DNA from 4 places in the Clostridium sp. YIM B02551 genome. Region 3 is predicted to be linked to each of the others. Evidence: predicted binding sites of a transcription regulator. Region 3 holds the regulator's gene; each other region holds the start of a gene.
The links. The regulator Rex, encoded in region 3, represses fermentation and respiration genes when NADH is low (regulators of the CRP and FNR family bind a similar motif). The targets are predictions, from matches to a motif close to ATTGTTAANNNNTTAACAAT.
Positions count from the first base shown of each region.

Region 1 (3,218 bases), on a different contig from region 3:
AATTTTCCTCATTAATAACGGTAAATGGTAAGAAGGTCACAAGCGAAGAAGTAAAGCCACTGTTAGATTATTTATCAAGAGAAAAGAATGGGGATGCATTTATCAAGAATATTAAGGATAATGGAAAAGCTTTGGGAATTACATTGAAGAATAAGAAAAAATTAATTTTTCAAGGATATTATTTGGAGTCAGAAGGATTTCAAATTAAGATAAGCACAAATTATCCATCAGAAATAGATATAGATAGCAAAGAAGTTGGTAATACAAAAAGTGATGAATCATTAATTATTAAAGATAAGCTCCCAGGAATATATACGATTAATGCTATAGCTGGAGATGATTATGGAAAAGCTAAAGGTAGCAAGGAAATATCATTATTCAAGGATGAATCAGTAGATTTTGAACTTCAAGGTAATGCAATAACAATAATAAATTCGCCATATCAAGAAGGAGAAGTTTATATTAATAATAAAGATATTAATAAAACAGTTAAGGATATTAAAAATTATAGCTTTTTCCCAATTGATGAGAAAAATAAATTGTATTTTAAATATATATTCCCTTGGGGAGAAATTCAAAGTGAAGAAATTGAAGTTGGGAAATTTCCAGAGATAACACCAAAGATTCAGATGATAAATGATAAGTCTGAACAAGATATAACTAAGAATGTAACTAGCTTTTATGAAAGTGTTATTAATGCATTAAATAAAGAAGATAGCAATCTTATAGAAAATGTTTCAGAAGATCAGAAGTTTTTATTATATTCAGATTTAATGAAGAAATACTTTTTATTAAAAAATATATATAGAATGGATAAGATTGATTGCGAAATAGAGAAGGATTCCTTTAACTTTGATGGTAAAGTCTACTCTGGAAACGTAAAAGTGAAAATAGAATACAGTACAGGTAAAGATTTTATTGGAATATCAATAAATAAAGAGAAGAAAGAAAAGACTTTCATGACTACATGTGAATATAAAGATAATAAGTGGATAATAAAGAGCATAAACGATATATAATATTAATTAATAATAATTATCAATAAGTATTATTATGGAGCATATAGAATCTATAGGAAGATATATTGCTATAATCAGGGATTTTGCTGTTTAACAAAACTAATAATATGTGCTTTAATTGTGTTAGACAATTTTACAGTTATAGGAGGTATTATTATGGAAAGATTAGTAGGCAGAGAGTTACCTGATTTCAAGCTTGAAGCAGTTAAAGGTGATGGAAGTGATTTTATTAGCGTAAGCAAAGAGGATTATAAAGGAAAATGGTTAGTATTATTTTTCTATCCATTAGATTTTACTTTTGTATGTCCTACAGAGATTACTGGATTCTCACAAGCTATAGAAGAATTTAAGTCAGAAGATGCAGAGATTTTAGGAGTTAGCGTCGATAGTGTTCACTCACATAAAGCATGGATAGAAAGTAGTCTTGGAAAAATTAATTTCCCAATAGCATCTGATATCACTAAGAGCCTATCTAGAGATTTAGGTGTACTTATTGAAGAAGAAGGAGTAGCTTTAAGAGGGCTATTTATAATAGATCCAGAAGGGATTGTACAATATGCACTTTATCATAATAAGAATGTAGGAAGAAATACTAAGGAAGCTATTAGAGTGCTGAAAGCACTTAAAACTAATGGACTTTGCCCAATTAATTGGGAAGAAGGACAAGATACATTATAATAATAAAATGTTTTGAAAGAAAAGGTATTTATAAAAAATGCCTTTTCTTTTTTTTATTTTTTAAAAGTTTATTCTATATAGAGAAGGTTCAAAATAAAATGTAAAGTGAAAAAGTTTGAAAATTCAAATAATTGTGAAAAAATTAGCAGGAATTATTTGGTAGATGTCAAATATATAGTTATGGAAGGAGTGAGTATATGTGCTGTTCAAATGAATTATCAGAAAAAAAATATAATGAACTTGACGAATTTATTAAATTGCAAGGCTCTAGTAAATCACAATTAATCGCTATCTTACACAAGGCTCAAGAGATTTTTGGGTATTTACCAAAAGAAGTGCAGATGTTTGTAGCTGAAAAACTAAACTTACCATATTCAAAGGTATATGGAGTTGTTACTTTTTATTCATTCTTCTCAACAACTGCAAAGGGTAAATATGTAATAAATGTTTGCACTGGAACTGCATGCTTTGTAAGAGGAGCAGGCGAGGTATTAGAGGAATTTGAAAAGAAGTTAGGAATCCATGAAGGTGAAACTACAGCAGATGGTAAATTTACCATAGATACATTAAGGTGTGTAGGTGCTTGTGGGTTAGCTCCAGTAGTCTCAGTAAATGGAAAAGTATATGGACATTTTAATAGAAAAGACGTTGATAGATTAATTCAAGAATATGTTGAATAGGTGGAGGATATATGATGGATAAGGTAAAATCATATACGGAATTAAAGCTATTCCATGAAGAATGTAAAAAGCTTTTAAGTTTAAGAACCTCCGATGAAAACAATATTGAAAAGCACAAAAGTGAACATGAAATTGATATATTGGTGTGTGGAGGAACTGGTTGCAAATCTGCAAGAGCAGATGAAATAATTAAAAATATTAAGGAAGAGGTTGAAAAAAACAATCTTTCTAATAAGGTAAATGTAGAAATGACAGGGTGCTTTGGATTTTGTGAAAAAGGACCTATAGTTAAGTTTATGCCAGACAATACATTTTACGTTCATGTAACACCAGAGGATGCAGAGGAATTAGTCAGAGAACATATCATAAATGGTAATGTTGTAGAGAGATTATTATATGAAGAGCCAACTTTAAAACAAAAAGTTAAAAGACAAGATGAAATGAGTTTTTATAAAAAGCAAAAAAGAATAGCACTAAGAAATTGTGGAGTAATAAATCCAGAAAATATCAATGAATATATAGCAGCAAAAGGTTATTTAGCACTGGGTAAAGTACTCACAGAGATGACTCCTGAGGATGTAATTAAGGAAATCACTGATTCTGGACTAAGAGGAAGAGGTGGTGGAGGTTTCCCTACAGGAAAGAAGTGGAGTTTTGCAAGGGCATCTAAGGACGAGATAAAATATATAATTTGTAATGCAGATGAAGGGGATCCAGGTGCTTTTATGGATAGATCTATATTAGAAGGAGACCCCAATAACATAATTGAAGCTATGGCTATAGCTGGTTATGCAATAGGTGCTTGCAAGGGTTTTATCTATATTAGAGCTGAATATCCATT
Region 1 is NZ_JAKGTF010000003.1:122,444-125,661, reverse strand. Features, by position in the region: gene L1S47_RS04820 (hypothetical protein) at 1-1,019, shown strand, start outside; gene L1S47_RS04815 (peroxiredoxin) at 1,176-1,697, shown strand; gene L1S47_RS04810 (NAD(P)H-dependent oxidoreductase subunit E) at 1,895-2,377, shown strand; gene L1S47_RS04805 (NADH-quinone oxidoreductase subunit NuoF) at 2,392-3,218, shown strand, end outside.
Region 1: a site for Rex is predicted at 1,828-1,847, ahead of L1S47_RS04810 (NAD(P)H-dependent oxidoreductase subunit E). Genes of this name have one in related genera too.

Region 2 (3,218 bases), on a different contig from region 3:
GTGCCGTCAAAGCCTCGTTCACAGAAAAGTACTTTGGCTACTTGTAGTATTTTATCCAAGGGTGTAACACATCCTTTCTAAACGAACGTTTATTAAGATAATACTACCATGAGTTTTAATAATATTCAATTTATTTCGACAAAAAACAACTGATTTTACAGTGGAAAAGGTTTGTATTTATGGAGTTATTTTAATAAGAATAAATAATTAAAGATAAATTTAAAAGGCTTTATATAAAGTTAAAGAATATAAAAATTTACTATTTTAAACTTAGAAGGTTGATGTTAAAATTATTTAGGTATATATAATGCATTAAAGAATTTATATGTCACTGTCCAACTCGTAGACGTTTCAACTAAGAGTTGGACTATGAGATGTAATATGATTTTTGCATTATATATAAAAAGTTTAAGAAATATGAATTGGAGTTTATATTATGAATAATAACAATATGGAAATGATGAAGAAATTAATAGAAGAAAAAAAGAAAAAAGGGTTAGAGAAAAATAGTGGCAATAGGGCTCATAAATCAATAGGTCAAAAGAGAAATGGTAGAAGCAATAAAAATGGCGGTGGGCTTTTTGATAAGTAGAACAAAAGAATACTACTTGGATAAGAAATCTAAACAATTTCTTATTGACAAAATAGACAGACTGGTCTAATATTTAGTTAGATAATAATTTAACAAGGAGGAGAAGGTATGGCTAAAAACACAAAAGGTGAGCAATCTAAGAATAAATTAATTGAATGTGCAGCTGAACTTTTTATGAAAAATGGATATAATGCAACAGGGATTAATGATATCTTAGCCCTGGCTGAATTACCTAAAGGATCATTTTACTTTCACTTTTCTAGCAAAAAGAATTTAGCTATAGAAGTATCTTATTATTTTGATAAAAAAATAAATGAGTGGATTATAGAAACTTCTAAAGGAAAGAAGTGGGATGAATTTATAACACAGCTAATACAACAAATGATAAGTAGTGCTGAGCAAAATAAGCATTATGGATGTCCTTTTGCAGTATTAGGGCTTGAGATAGCTTTTTCAGAACCAGATATCTCCGAATATTATAATAAGTCAATAAAAAGGTTAATTGGTGTTTTTAAAGATATATTTGAATTCTCAGGTATTTCGTCTGATACTTCTGAAGAAATTGCACATAAAGCGTTCGCCATTTATGAAGGATATTTAGTATATTACAGAATAAGCAAAGATGTAGATGTTTTAAAAAGAATGCTAAAAGATTTAAATAATATATACATTAGTTATAAAGAGGTGAATATATGAAGGAAGCAATAAGAAATTATATTAAAAGCCTAGGAGTTGATGATGTAGGGTTTGCAGCTGTGGCTGATTATGTAAGTCCCAATACTCCCCAAATTGAATCCTTTTTTCCTAAAGCAAAATCCATGATAGTAATGGCTTATAGAGAATTGTCCACTTGCGAAAGCTTGGATCCACAGCTAGCAATGAATGGAAGACTGGATAAAAAAGATGTAATGAGAGCTGATGCATATAAAATATGTCATTACTTAGAGGATGAGTTTAATGCAAAGCTTGTATCTATTCCAGAATCCTTTCCAAGGGGAGGGACCTCAGCAGTATCTCTTAGACATGCAGCAGTAGCAGCAGGTTTGGGGAACTTTGGAAGGCATAACCTTGTGATTCATCCGGAGTTTGGTACTAGAATTACCTTTGCAGCTATAGTTACAAATTTAGAATTAGAATCAGATGAAAAAATAAAAGAAAACTTTTGTAATAATTGTGGAATATGTGTGAATAATTGCCCAGCTAAAGCTTTAGATGAGGAAGGAAAAACTGATATTTTTAAATGTATGAAGTCATCTCAACCATATTCATTTATAGCTTATTTATCATTTCTAGATAAATATATAGAGGCAGACAAAGATAAGAGACAAGCTATGGCGATGGAATTTTTCCCTTATTATCAAGCGAATGCCTTTATAACACAATACTATTGTTTTAATTGCCTTAAACTTTGCCCAGCGCGTAAAAGAAGTAAGTAGTTTAAATTAAAGAATTTAAACTAAATTTTTAAGTTAAAAATAAACAAACCGGTCTATTAATATTTGTTAAAAAAATAACTAAGAATAATATTATTTTAGGAGGAATTTGAAATGAAGGATGTAGTAATAGTAAGTGCGGTAAGAACTGCAATAGGAGCATATGGTAAAACTTTAAAGGATGTAGCAGCAGTAGATTTGGGAGCTATAGTAATAAAAGAAGCTGTAAAAAGAGCGGGAATTAATCCTAAAGACGTTAATGAAGTAATCTTTGGAAATGTTCTACAAGCAGGGCTAGGACAAAACCCAGCTAGACAAGCAGCTATAAAAGGTGGTTTACCAGTAGAAGTACCAGCATTAACAATTAATAAGGTTTGTGGGTCAGGTTTAAGAAGTATAAGTTTAGCAGCTCAAATTATTAAGGCAGGAGATGCAGATATAATTATTGCAGGTGGAATGGAAAATATGTCAAGAGCACCATACTTAGCTGAGAATGCTAGATGGGGTTATAGAATGGGGAATTCAGAGTTAGTTGATGAAATGATAAGAGATGGATTATGGGACGCCTTCAATGATTATCACATGGGGGTAACGGCTGAGAATGTAGCAGAAAGATGGAATGTTTCAAGAGAAGAACAGGATGAGTTCTCGCTTTTATCTCAACAAAAGGCAGAAAAAGCTATAAAAGAAGGACGTTTCAAAGATGAAATAGTTCCTGTAGTTATCAAGACCAAAAAAGGTGAAGTTGTTTTTGATACAGATGAATTCCCAAGGTTCGGAAATAGTATGGAAGCATTGAGTAAATTAAAGCCAATATTTAAAGCAGATGGAAGCATTACAGCAGGAAATGCATCAGGAATAAATGATGGAGCAGCAGCATTAGTAATAATGAGTGCTGAAAAGGCAAAGGAATTAAAGTTAAAGCCTCTTGCTAAAATAAGTGGATATGATTCAGCAGGGTTAGATCCAGCTATAATGGGATACGGAGCATTTCATGCTACAAAAGGTGTACTAGATAAGTTAGATTTAAAGGCTGAGGACTTAGATCTAGTTGAAGCAAATGAAGCATATGCATCACAAAGTATAGCAATAGCAAAAGATTTAAATTTGGACATGAGTAAAGTAAATGTTAATGGTGGAGCTATTGCCCTTGGGCATCCAATAGGTGCATCAGGTGCTAGGATAGTAGTTAC
Region 2 is NZ_JAKGTF010000005.1:191,845-195,062, reverse strand. Features, by position in the region: gene L1S47_RS08000 (TetR/AcrR family transcriptional regulator) at 1-59, opposite strand, end outside; gene L1S47_RS07995 (hypothetical protein) at 437-592, shown strand; gene L1S47_RS07990 (TetR/AcrR family transcriptional regulator) at 701-1,288, shown strand; gene L1S47_RS07985 (4Fe-4S binding protein) at 1,285-2,028, shown strand; gene L1S47_RS07980 (acetyl-CoA C-acetyltransferase) at 2,140-3,218, shown strand, end outside.
Region 2: a site for Rex is predicted at 2,091-2,110, ahead of L1S47_RS07980 (acetyl-CoA C-acetyltransferase). Genes of this name have one in related genera too.

Region 3 (3,218 bases):
TGTCTCCTGTATATATTAATTCTTTAGCTTTTCCAAGTCCAACTATTCTAGGTAATCTTTGAGTACCTCCAAAGCCTGGAGTGATTCCTAAACCAACTTCTGGTTGAGCAAATTTAGCTTTTTCTGATGCAATTCTTATATCACATGCCATAGCTAATTCACATCCGCCACCTAAGGCAAATCCTGATATAGCAGCTATTACTGGCTTATCCAAATTCTCTAGTCTTCTGAAAACATTGTTTCCTAAAATACCGAATTCTTTTCCTTGTTCTTCTGTTAAGTCCTTCATTTCAGCTATGTCAGCACCAGCTACAAATGATTTGTCTCCTGCTCCAGTTAATATTACTGCGTATAGGTCTTTGTCTTTTTCTAATTCTGCTATAACAGTGTCTAAATCCTTTAATGTTTCTGAATTTAATGCATTTAAAGCTTTAGGTCTGTTAATTGTTACAATAGCAACCTTCTCTTTTTTTTCAAGAGTGACATTTTTTAATTCCATGGTGGCAATCCTCCTTAAAATCAACCTACAAGTTTAACTCTTTTTTTGACATATTTTTTAAAATCTAAGTAATTTTCTTTGTAATTTCATGAATATTTTTTAAATCTTTGTTAATAATATAACAATTACAGTCAAAAAAATAAGTGAAGTTTGTAACTCCACTTACGATTATAATAGATTGTTAAATTCTTTGCAATATTTTTATGGTATATTTCACTATAATTTAATAATATATTGTGAAACTTTAATCTATATATCATTACTCTCTTATATATCAAGGATTAATCCTATTTTTATAGAACATTCAAATTATTCATTTCAAAAAGATAAGATTCAAATTTAGGAATCTATTTACAAATAATAAAAACATAGGGACGTTTTGCTTGCACCTACAAACAAAACGTCCCTATGTATTAGAATTACTCTAATATACTATTCTTCTTTTTGGTTTAATAAATAAACTAAAGTCATAACACTTTCACTTAAATGAACATTTTCTACAGTCATACCTTCAGGTACATTTAAATCCACTGGAGCAAAGTTCCAAATCCCTTTTACTCCACCTTGAACTAATTCATCACAAACCTTTTGAGCATTTAATTTTGGAACACAAATAACTCCTATGTCAATGTGATTATTTTTCAAGAAACTTTGTAAGTCATCAATATCTTGAATCTCAATATCTCTTATTCTTATTCCAATAAGCTTAGGATTAGCATCAAAAATCCCAACTAGATTAAATCCAGCTTTATCAAATCTATAATTGGCTATTGCCTGACCAATATTACCTGCACCAACTATTATAGTATTATATTTTTTATTCAATCCTAATATAGAACTTATTTGTGAATGAAGTTCTCTTACATTGTAGCCATAGCCTTGCTGTCCAAAGTCTCCAAAGCAGTTTAGGTCCTGTCTTATTTGTGAAGCAGTAAATCCTATTTTCTCACTTAGTTCTTTTGAACTTATTCTATCTACATCATTCTTTAAAAGTTCTCCTAAATATCTATGGTATTTAGGAAGTCTTTTTATAACTGCCATTGATATATTTTTCTTTTTCTCCATGTCTGCACCTCTTTCATTAATCTCTATATTGAAAGTTAAATACAAATTTGATATACCAATCTTCATAATTAAATTTATATTTTACTGTGTAAAAACTTAGAATAACTAAGCTTTTAATTAAATTTATGTATCGAAGTAGTATAGCTTAAAATATGTAAATTATAAAAATCAACCTAACTTAAATATTTTAACATAAAATTCACTTTTTTTCTATATGTTAATAGGAATATAAAACCCATTAAATTAGATGCCCAATGGGTTTTTATGGTAATAACTTTTGCTACGATATTATTATATAACACTTCTTGTTGAGAATAAAATATTTAATAAACTTAATTTACTACTATTTATAAGTTTTTTCGCCATATATTCTGTTGATATACCTGTTATAAAGAGGTATAATATGTAAAAAGATATCTGGAGGTGTAATTATGTTTAGTGCTAAACTTTTAGATGCATTAAATCATCAAGTTAATTATGAATTTTACTCATCTTATTCATATCTTTCCATGGCTGCCTATTGTGAATCTATCGATTTACCAGGTTTCTCAAACTTCTTTCGAGTTCAAGCTCAAGAAGAGCTTTTTCATGCCATGAAATTTTTTGATTACATACAACAAAAAAATGGCGAAATAGTATTAGAAAAAATTGATCAGCCAACCATAAAATTTGAAAGTGTAGCTCATGTTTTTGAAACTGCCTTTGAACATGAACAAATAGTAACAAAGAAGATATATAATCTAGCAGATATAGCTACAGAAGAAAGAGAACATGCTACTTTAAGCCTATTAAAATGGTTTATTGATGAGCAAGTTGAGGAAGAAAATACTTTCGATACCATTTTGAAAAAACTAAAAAGAGCTAAAGATAATCCTGCTGCCCTATATCTATTAGATGATGAACTTGCAAAAAGAGTATATACTCCACCAACTGCTACTAATTAAATCAAATAATGAATATTACAAAGAAACTCATATTTTTTTGAGTTTCTTTTTTTATATTAATGTATAAAAAAACAGGACTTATATATACTGAAATTCAGCAATATACAAGTCCTTATAATACAAAATTCACTAAAAATTTTGTACCAGGCTTATGCCTGTAGCTATTCCCTTTTGCCTGAAAGTTTACTATCGAAATAGATTATATTTAAAATATCGATTTTTGTCAATATATATCGTATTATGATACTTTATTTTTTCTTAATATCCTCATAGAATTTAATACAGCTAAAAGAGCAACTCCAACATCTGCAAAAACGCCTTCCCACATTGTACCTAGTCCTATTACCGCCAATATTAAAACCAATGCTTTAACTCCTAATGCGAAGATAATATTTTGTTTAACAATTAGTGACGTTGTTTTAGAAATACTTATAGCTTTAGCTATTTTAGATGGCTCATCTGTCATAATAACAATGTCAGCTGCTTCAATTGCTGCATCTGAACCTACACCTCCCATTGCTATTCCTATATCAGCCCTTGCAAGTACAGGTGCATCATTTATTCCATCCCCGACAAATATTACTTTAGTGTCATCATTCTTAGCACTTAATATTTCTTCAACCTTTTCAACTTTATCTTGTGGAAGAAGTTCAGAATATATCTTATCCAGATTTAATTTTTCATTAACAGCTTCGGCAGTAGCTTTATTA
Region 3 is NZ_JAKGTF010000011.1:115,927-119,144, reverse strand. Features, by position in the region: gene L1S47_RS14345 (short-chain-enoyl-CoA hydratase) at 1-499, opposite strand, end outside; gene L1S47_RS14340 (redox-sensing transcriptional repressor Rex) at 932-1,564, opposite strand; gene L1S47_RS14335 (ferritin) at 1,996-2,508, shown strand; gene L1S47_RS14330 (heavy metal translocating P-type ATPase) at 2,747-3,218, opposite strand, start outside.

Region 4 (3,218 bases), on a different contig from region 3:
GTTCTAAAGAAAATCTATTAAGAGAAGGTATAAACGAAAAAGACATATATGTAACTGGTAATACAGTAATAGATGCAATGGAACACACAGTAAAAGAAGATTACAAATTCGAAACAGAAGAGTTAAATCATATTGACTTTGAAAAGAAAAAGGTAATAATGATAACGGCTCATAGAAGAGAAAATTGGGGAGAAGGAATAGAGAATATTTGTATAGCTCTAAAGAGAATTGTGGAAGAAAATAAAGATGCAGAATTGGTGTATTTAGTTCACTTAAATCCTGTGGTTAAAGATGTAGTATTCAAACATCTAAATGATAAAGAAAGAGTACATTTATTACCACCACAAGATACTAAAGAAACTCATAATTTAATGAAAAAATCATTTATGGTAATGACTGATTCTGGTGGGTTACAGGAAGAAGCTCCTCACTTAGGAAAACCTGTTTTGGTATTAAGAGATGTTACAGAAAGACCAGAAGCTGTTGCAGCTGGAACAGTTAAATTGGTAGGTACGGATGTTGAAAAGATAATTACTGAAGCGAATAAATTACTTAATGATAAAGATGAGTATGAAAAAATGAGTAAAGCCGTTAATCCTTATGGAGATGGAAAAGCTTCAATAAGAATAGTTGATGCAATTGAGAATTACTTCGGATTAAGTGATAAGAAAATTGAAGAATTTAAATAAAAAAATAAGAGTAGAAGCCGAGCTTCTACTCTTATTTTTTTATAATGGATCGATAATAAGATGATGAAAAAATATATATTGCATGGTAAATACTTGAAAATTTAAAAAGGTATATCGTACAATTGAATTAAGTATATAAGTGTTTAAAAAATCAATTTATTATTCTTATTATATTAAGAGAAGATTAAGGAGATTGTATGAAAGCAAAAAGGATTTTGTTTCACATTCTAGTATACACCATGCTTTTTGGCGGGATTATGGGTATTGTAAAAGGATTAATTCCACATATGACATGTTTTAATTTTCGTCACTTATTAGGAATAGGTAACACGTATAATGAAGAGAATACTCCTATCTATTCTATTGTGTATGGGGTATTAATGGCTGTACTTGAAATAGTATCTTCAATATTGTTATTGACTAAAAAAAGAGTTGGAATAAAGCTTGCTATAACTACACTTTCTATTAATGCTTTGGGATGTACTATTTCAATTTTGATTGGGGATATATTGTCTATAGGTAGTTTGTTAACTAGATTTTTCGCAATTTATATTCTGATAAAGGCAAAAAGTTTTTATTATTGAGTTAGTATAAGGTATAAAGGTGAATTTCCTGGCGTTAATCTATACCATAGAAAAGATTGTTATTTTTTTATCAAAAAACCATTGATTATGTTAATGAAAGTAGATATAATAAAGAAGATGAAAGTGTTTTAAATTAACTTAAAATATATCCTAGGAGGTTACAAAATGAAAGAAGTTGTTATCGTAAGTGCTGTAAGAACTGCATTAGGTTCCTTTGGTGGAAGTCTAAAAGATGTTTCAGCAGCTGATTTAGGAGCTACAGTAGTAAAGGAAGCTTTAAACAGAGCAGGATTAAAAGGTGAACAAGTAGATGAAGTTATTTTAGGAAATGTTATCCAAGCTGGTTTAGGACAAAATGTTGCTAGACAAGTAGTTGTTAAAGCTGGTTTACCTGTTGAAGTTCCAGCAACAACAATTAACATAGTATGTGGTTCAGGATTAAAATCAGTAGCATTAGCTGCTCAAATGATTAAAGCAGGGGATGCTGATGTAGTAATAGCTGGTGGTATGGAAAGTATGTCACAAGCACCTTACCTATTAAAGACTTCAAGATGGGGTCAAAGAATGGGCGACGGAAAAATGGTTGACTCAATGATTAATGATGCTTTATGGGATGCATTTAACAACTATCACATGGGAGTTACTGCTGAAAATATAGCAAAAGAATGGAACTTAACAAGAGAAGAATTAGATGCATTTTCTGCAGCTTCTCAACAAAAAGCAGAAGCAGCTATAAAAGCTGGAAGATTTAAAGATGAAATAGTTCCAGTTGTTATTCCTCAAAGAAAAGGTGAACCAAAGGTATTTGATACTGATGAATTCCCGAGATTTGGAAGCACTGCAGAATCATTAGGAAAATTAAAACCAGCATTTATTAAAGATGGTGTTGTTACTGCTGGTAATGCATCTGGAATAAATGATGGAGCAGCTGCTATAATAGTAATGAGTGCTGATAAAGCTAAAGAGTTAGGAATAAAACCATTAGCTAAGATACTTTCTTACGGAACTAAGGGATTAGATCCATCAATAATGGGATATGGTCCATTCCATGCTACTAAAAAAGCACTTGAAGGTACTGGTTTAACAGTGACAGATTTAGATTTAATAGAATCAAATGAAGCTTTTGCAGCACAAAGTGTAGCTGTTGCTAAAGATTTGAATTTTGATATGGAAAAAGTAAATGTAAATGGTGGAGCTATAGCTCTTGGACATCCTGTTGGAGCTTCAGGTGCAAGAATCCTAGTTACATTACTTCACGAAATGCAAAAAAGAGATGCTAAAAAAGGTTTAGCTACTTTATGTATTGGTGGAGGAATGGGTACAGCTCTTATAGTTGAAAGAGAATAGTTTTAAATAGAGAATACAGATATAAAAATACCAATCTTGAATATTATTCAAGATTGGTATTTTTTACTCTTTAGTAATTTGTAATATCTCAAGGTTATGTATAACTTATAAGTTCCCTGTAAAAAATCGACGGCTCATAATTGCCTTGACGATTTTTTATAAAATAAATATCTTATTCATAAAAATACAAAACCTATGAATTTTTATGTTAAGATAAAGAAACTTTTTAGATAATAATTTGAAGGAATAATATTTATAAAAGAAAGAACAATAAATCATGAAGAAAAAGTGCGAAATAACATAAATATTATAGAAATATAGTGAATTTAAGGTGAATTTTTTATTAATATTATGCAATTTTTTAAAAAAATATGAAATATGTTAATGTTGGCTATTCAATTGTATTAAGATGATATTCTATTGCAAAATAAAATAAAAAAAATATTTTGTCAAATAGTTAAATAAATCTCAAAATATTACGAAATTAATATAAATAAGACTTTTGAAAATGTTGACATTTTAATAAATGATTTTGAAGCTCAAAAATGAATTTTCAGACAATTGAATAGCTTGCAAAATAATAGTTATTTTATAAGGA
Region 4 is NZ_JAKGTF010000017.1:65,457-68,674, forward strand. Features, by position in the region: gene wecB (non-hydrolyzing UDP-N-acetylglucosamine 2-epimerase) at 1-689, shown strand, start outside; gene L1S47_RS18120 (hypothetical protein) at 887-1,273, shown strand; gene L1S47_RS18125 (acetyl-CoA C-acetyltransferase) at 1,439-2,620, shown strand.
Region 4: a site for Rex is predicted at 1,329-1,348, ahead of L1S47_RS18125 (acetyl-CoA C-acetyltransferase). Genes of this name have one in related genera too.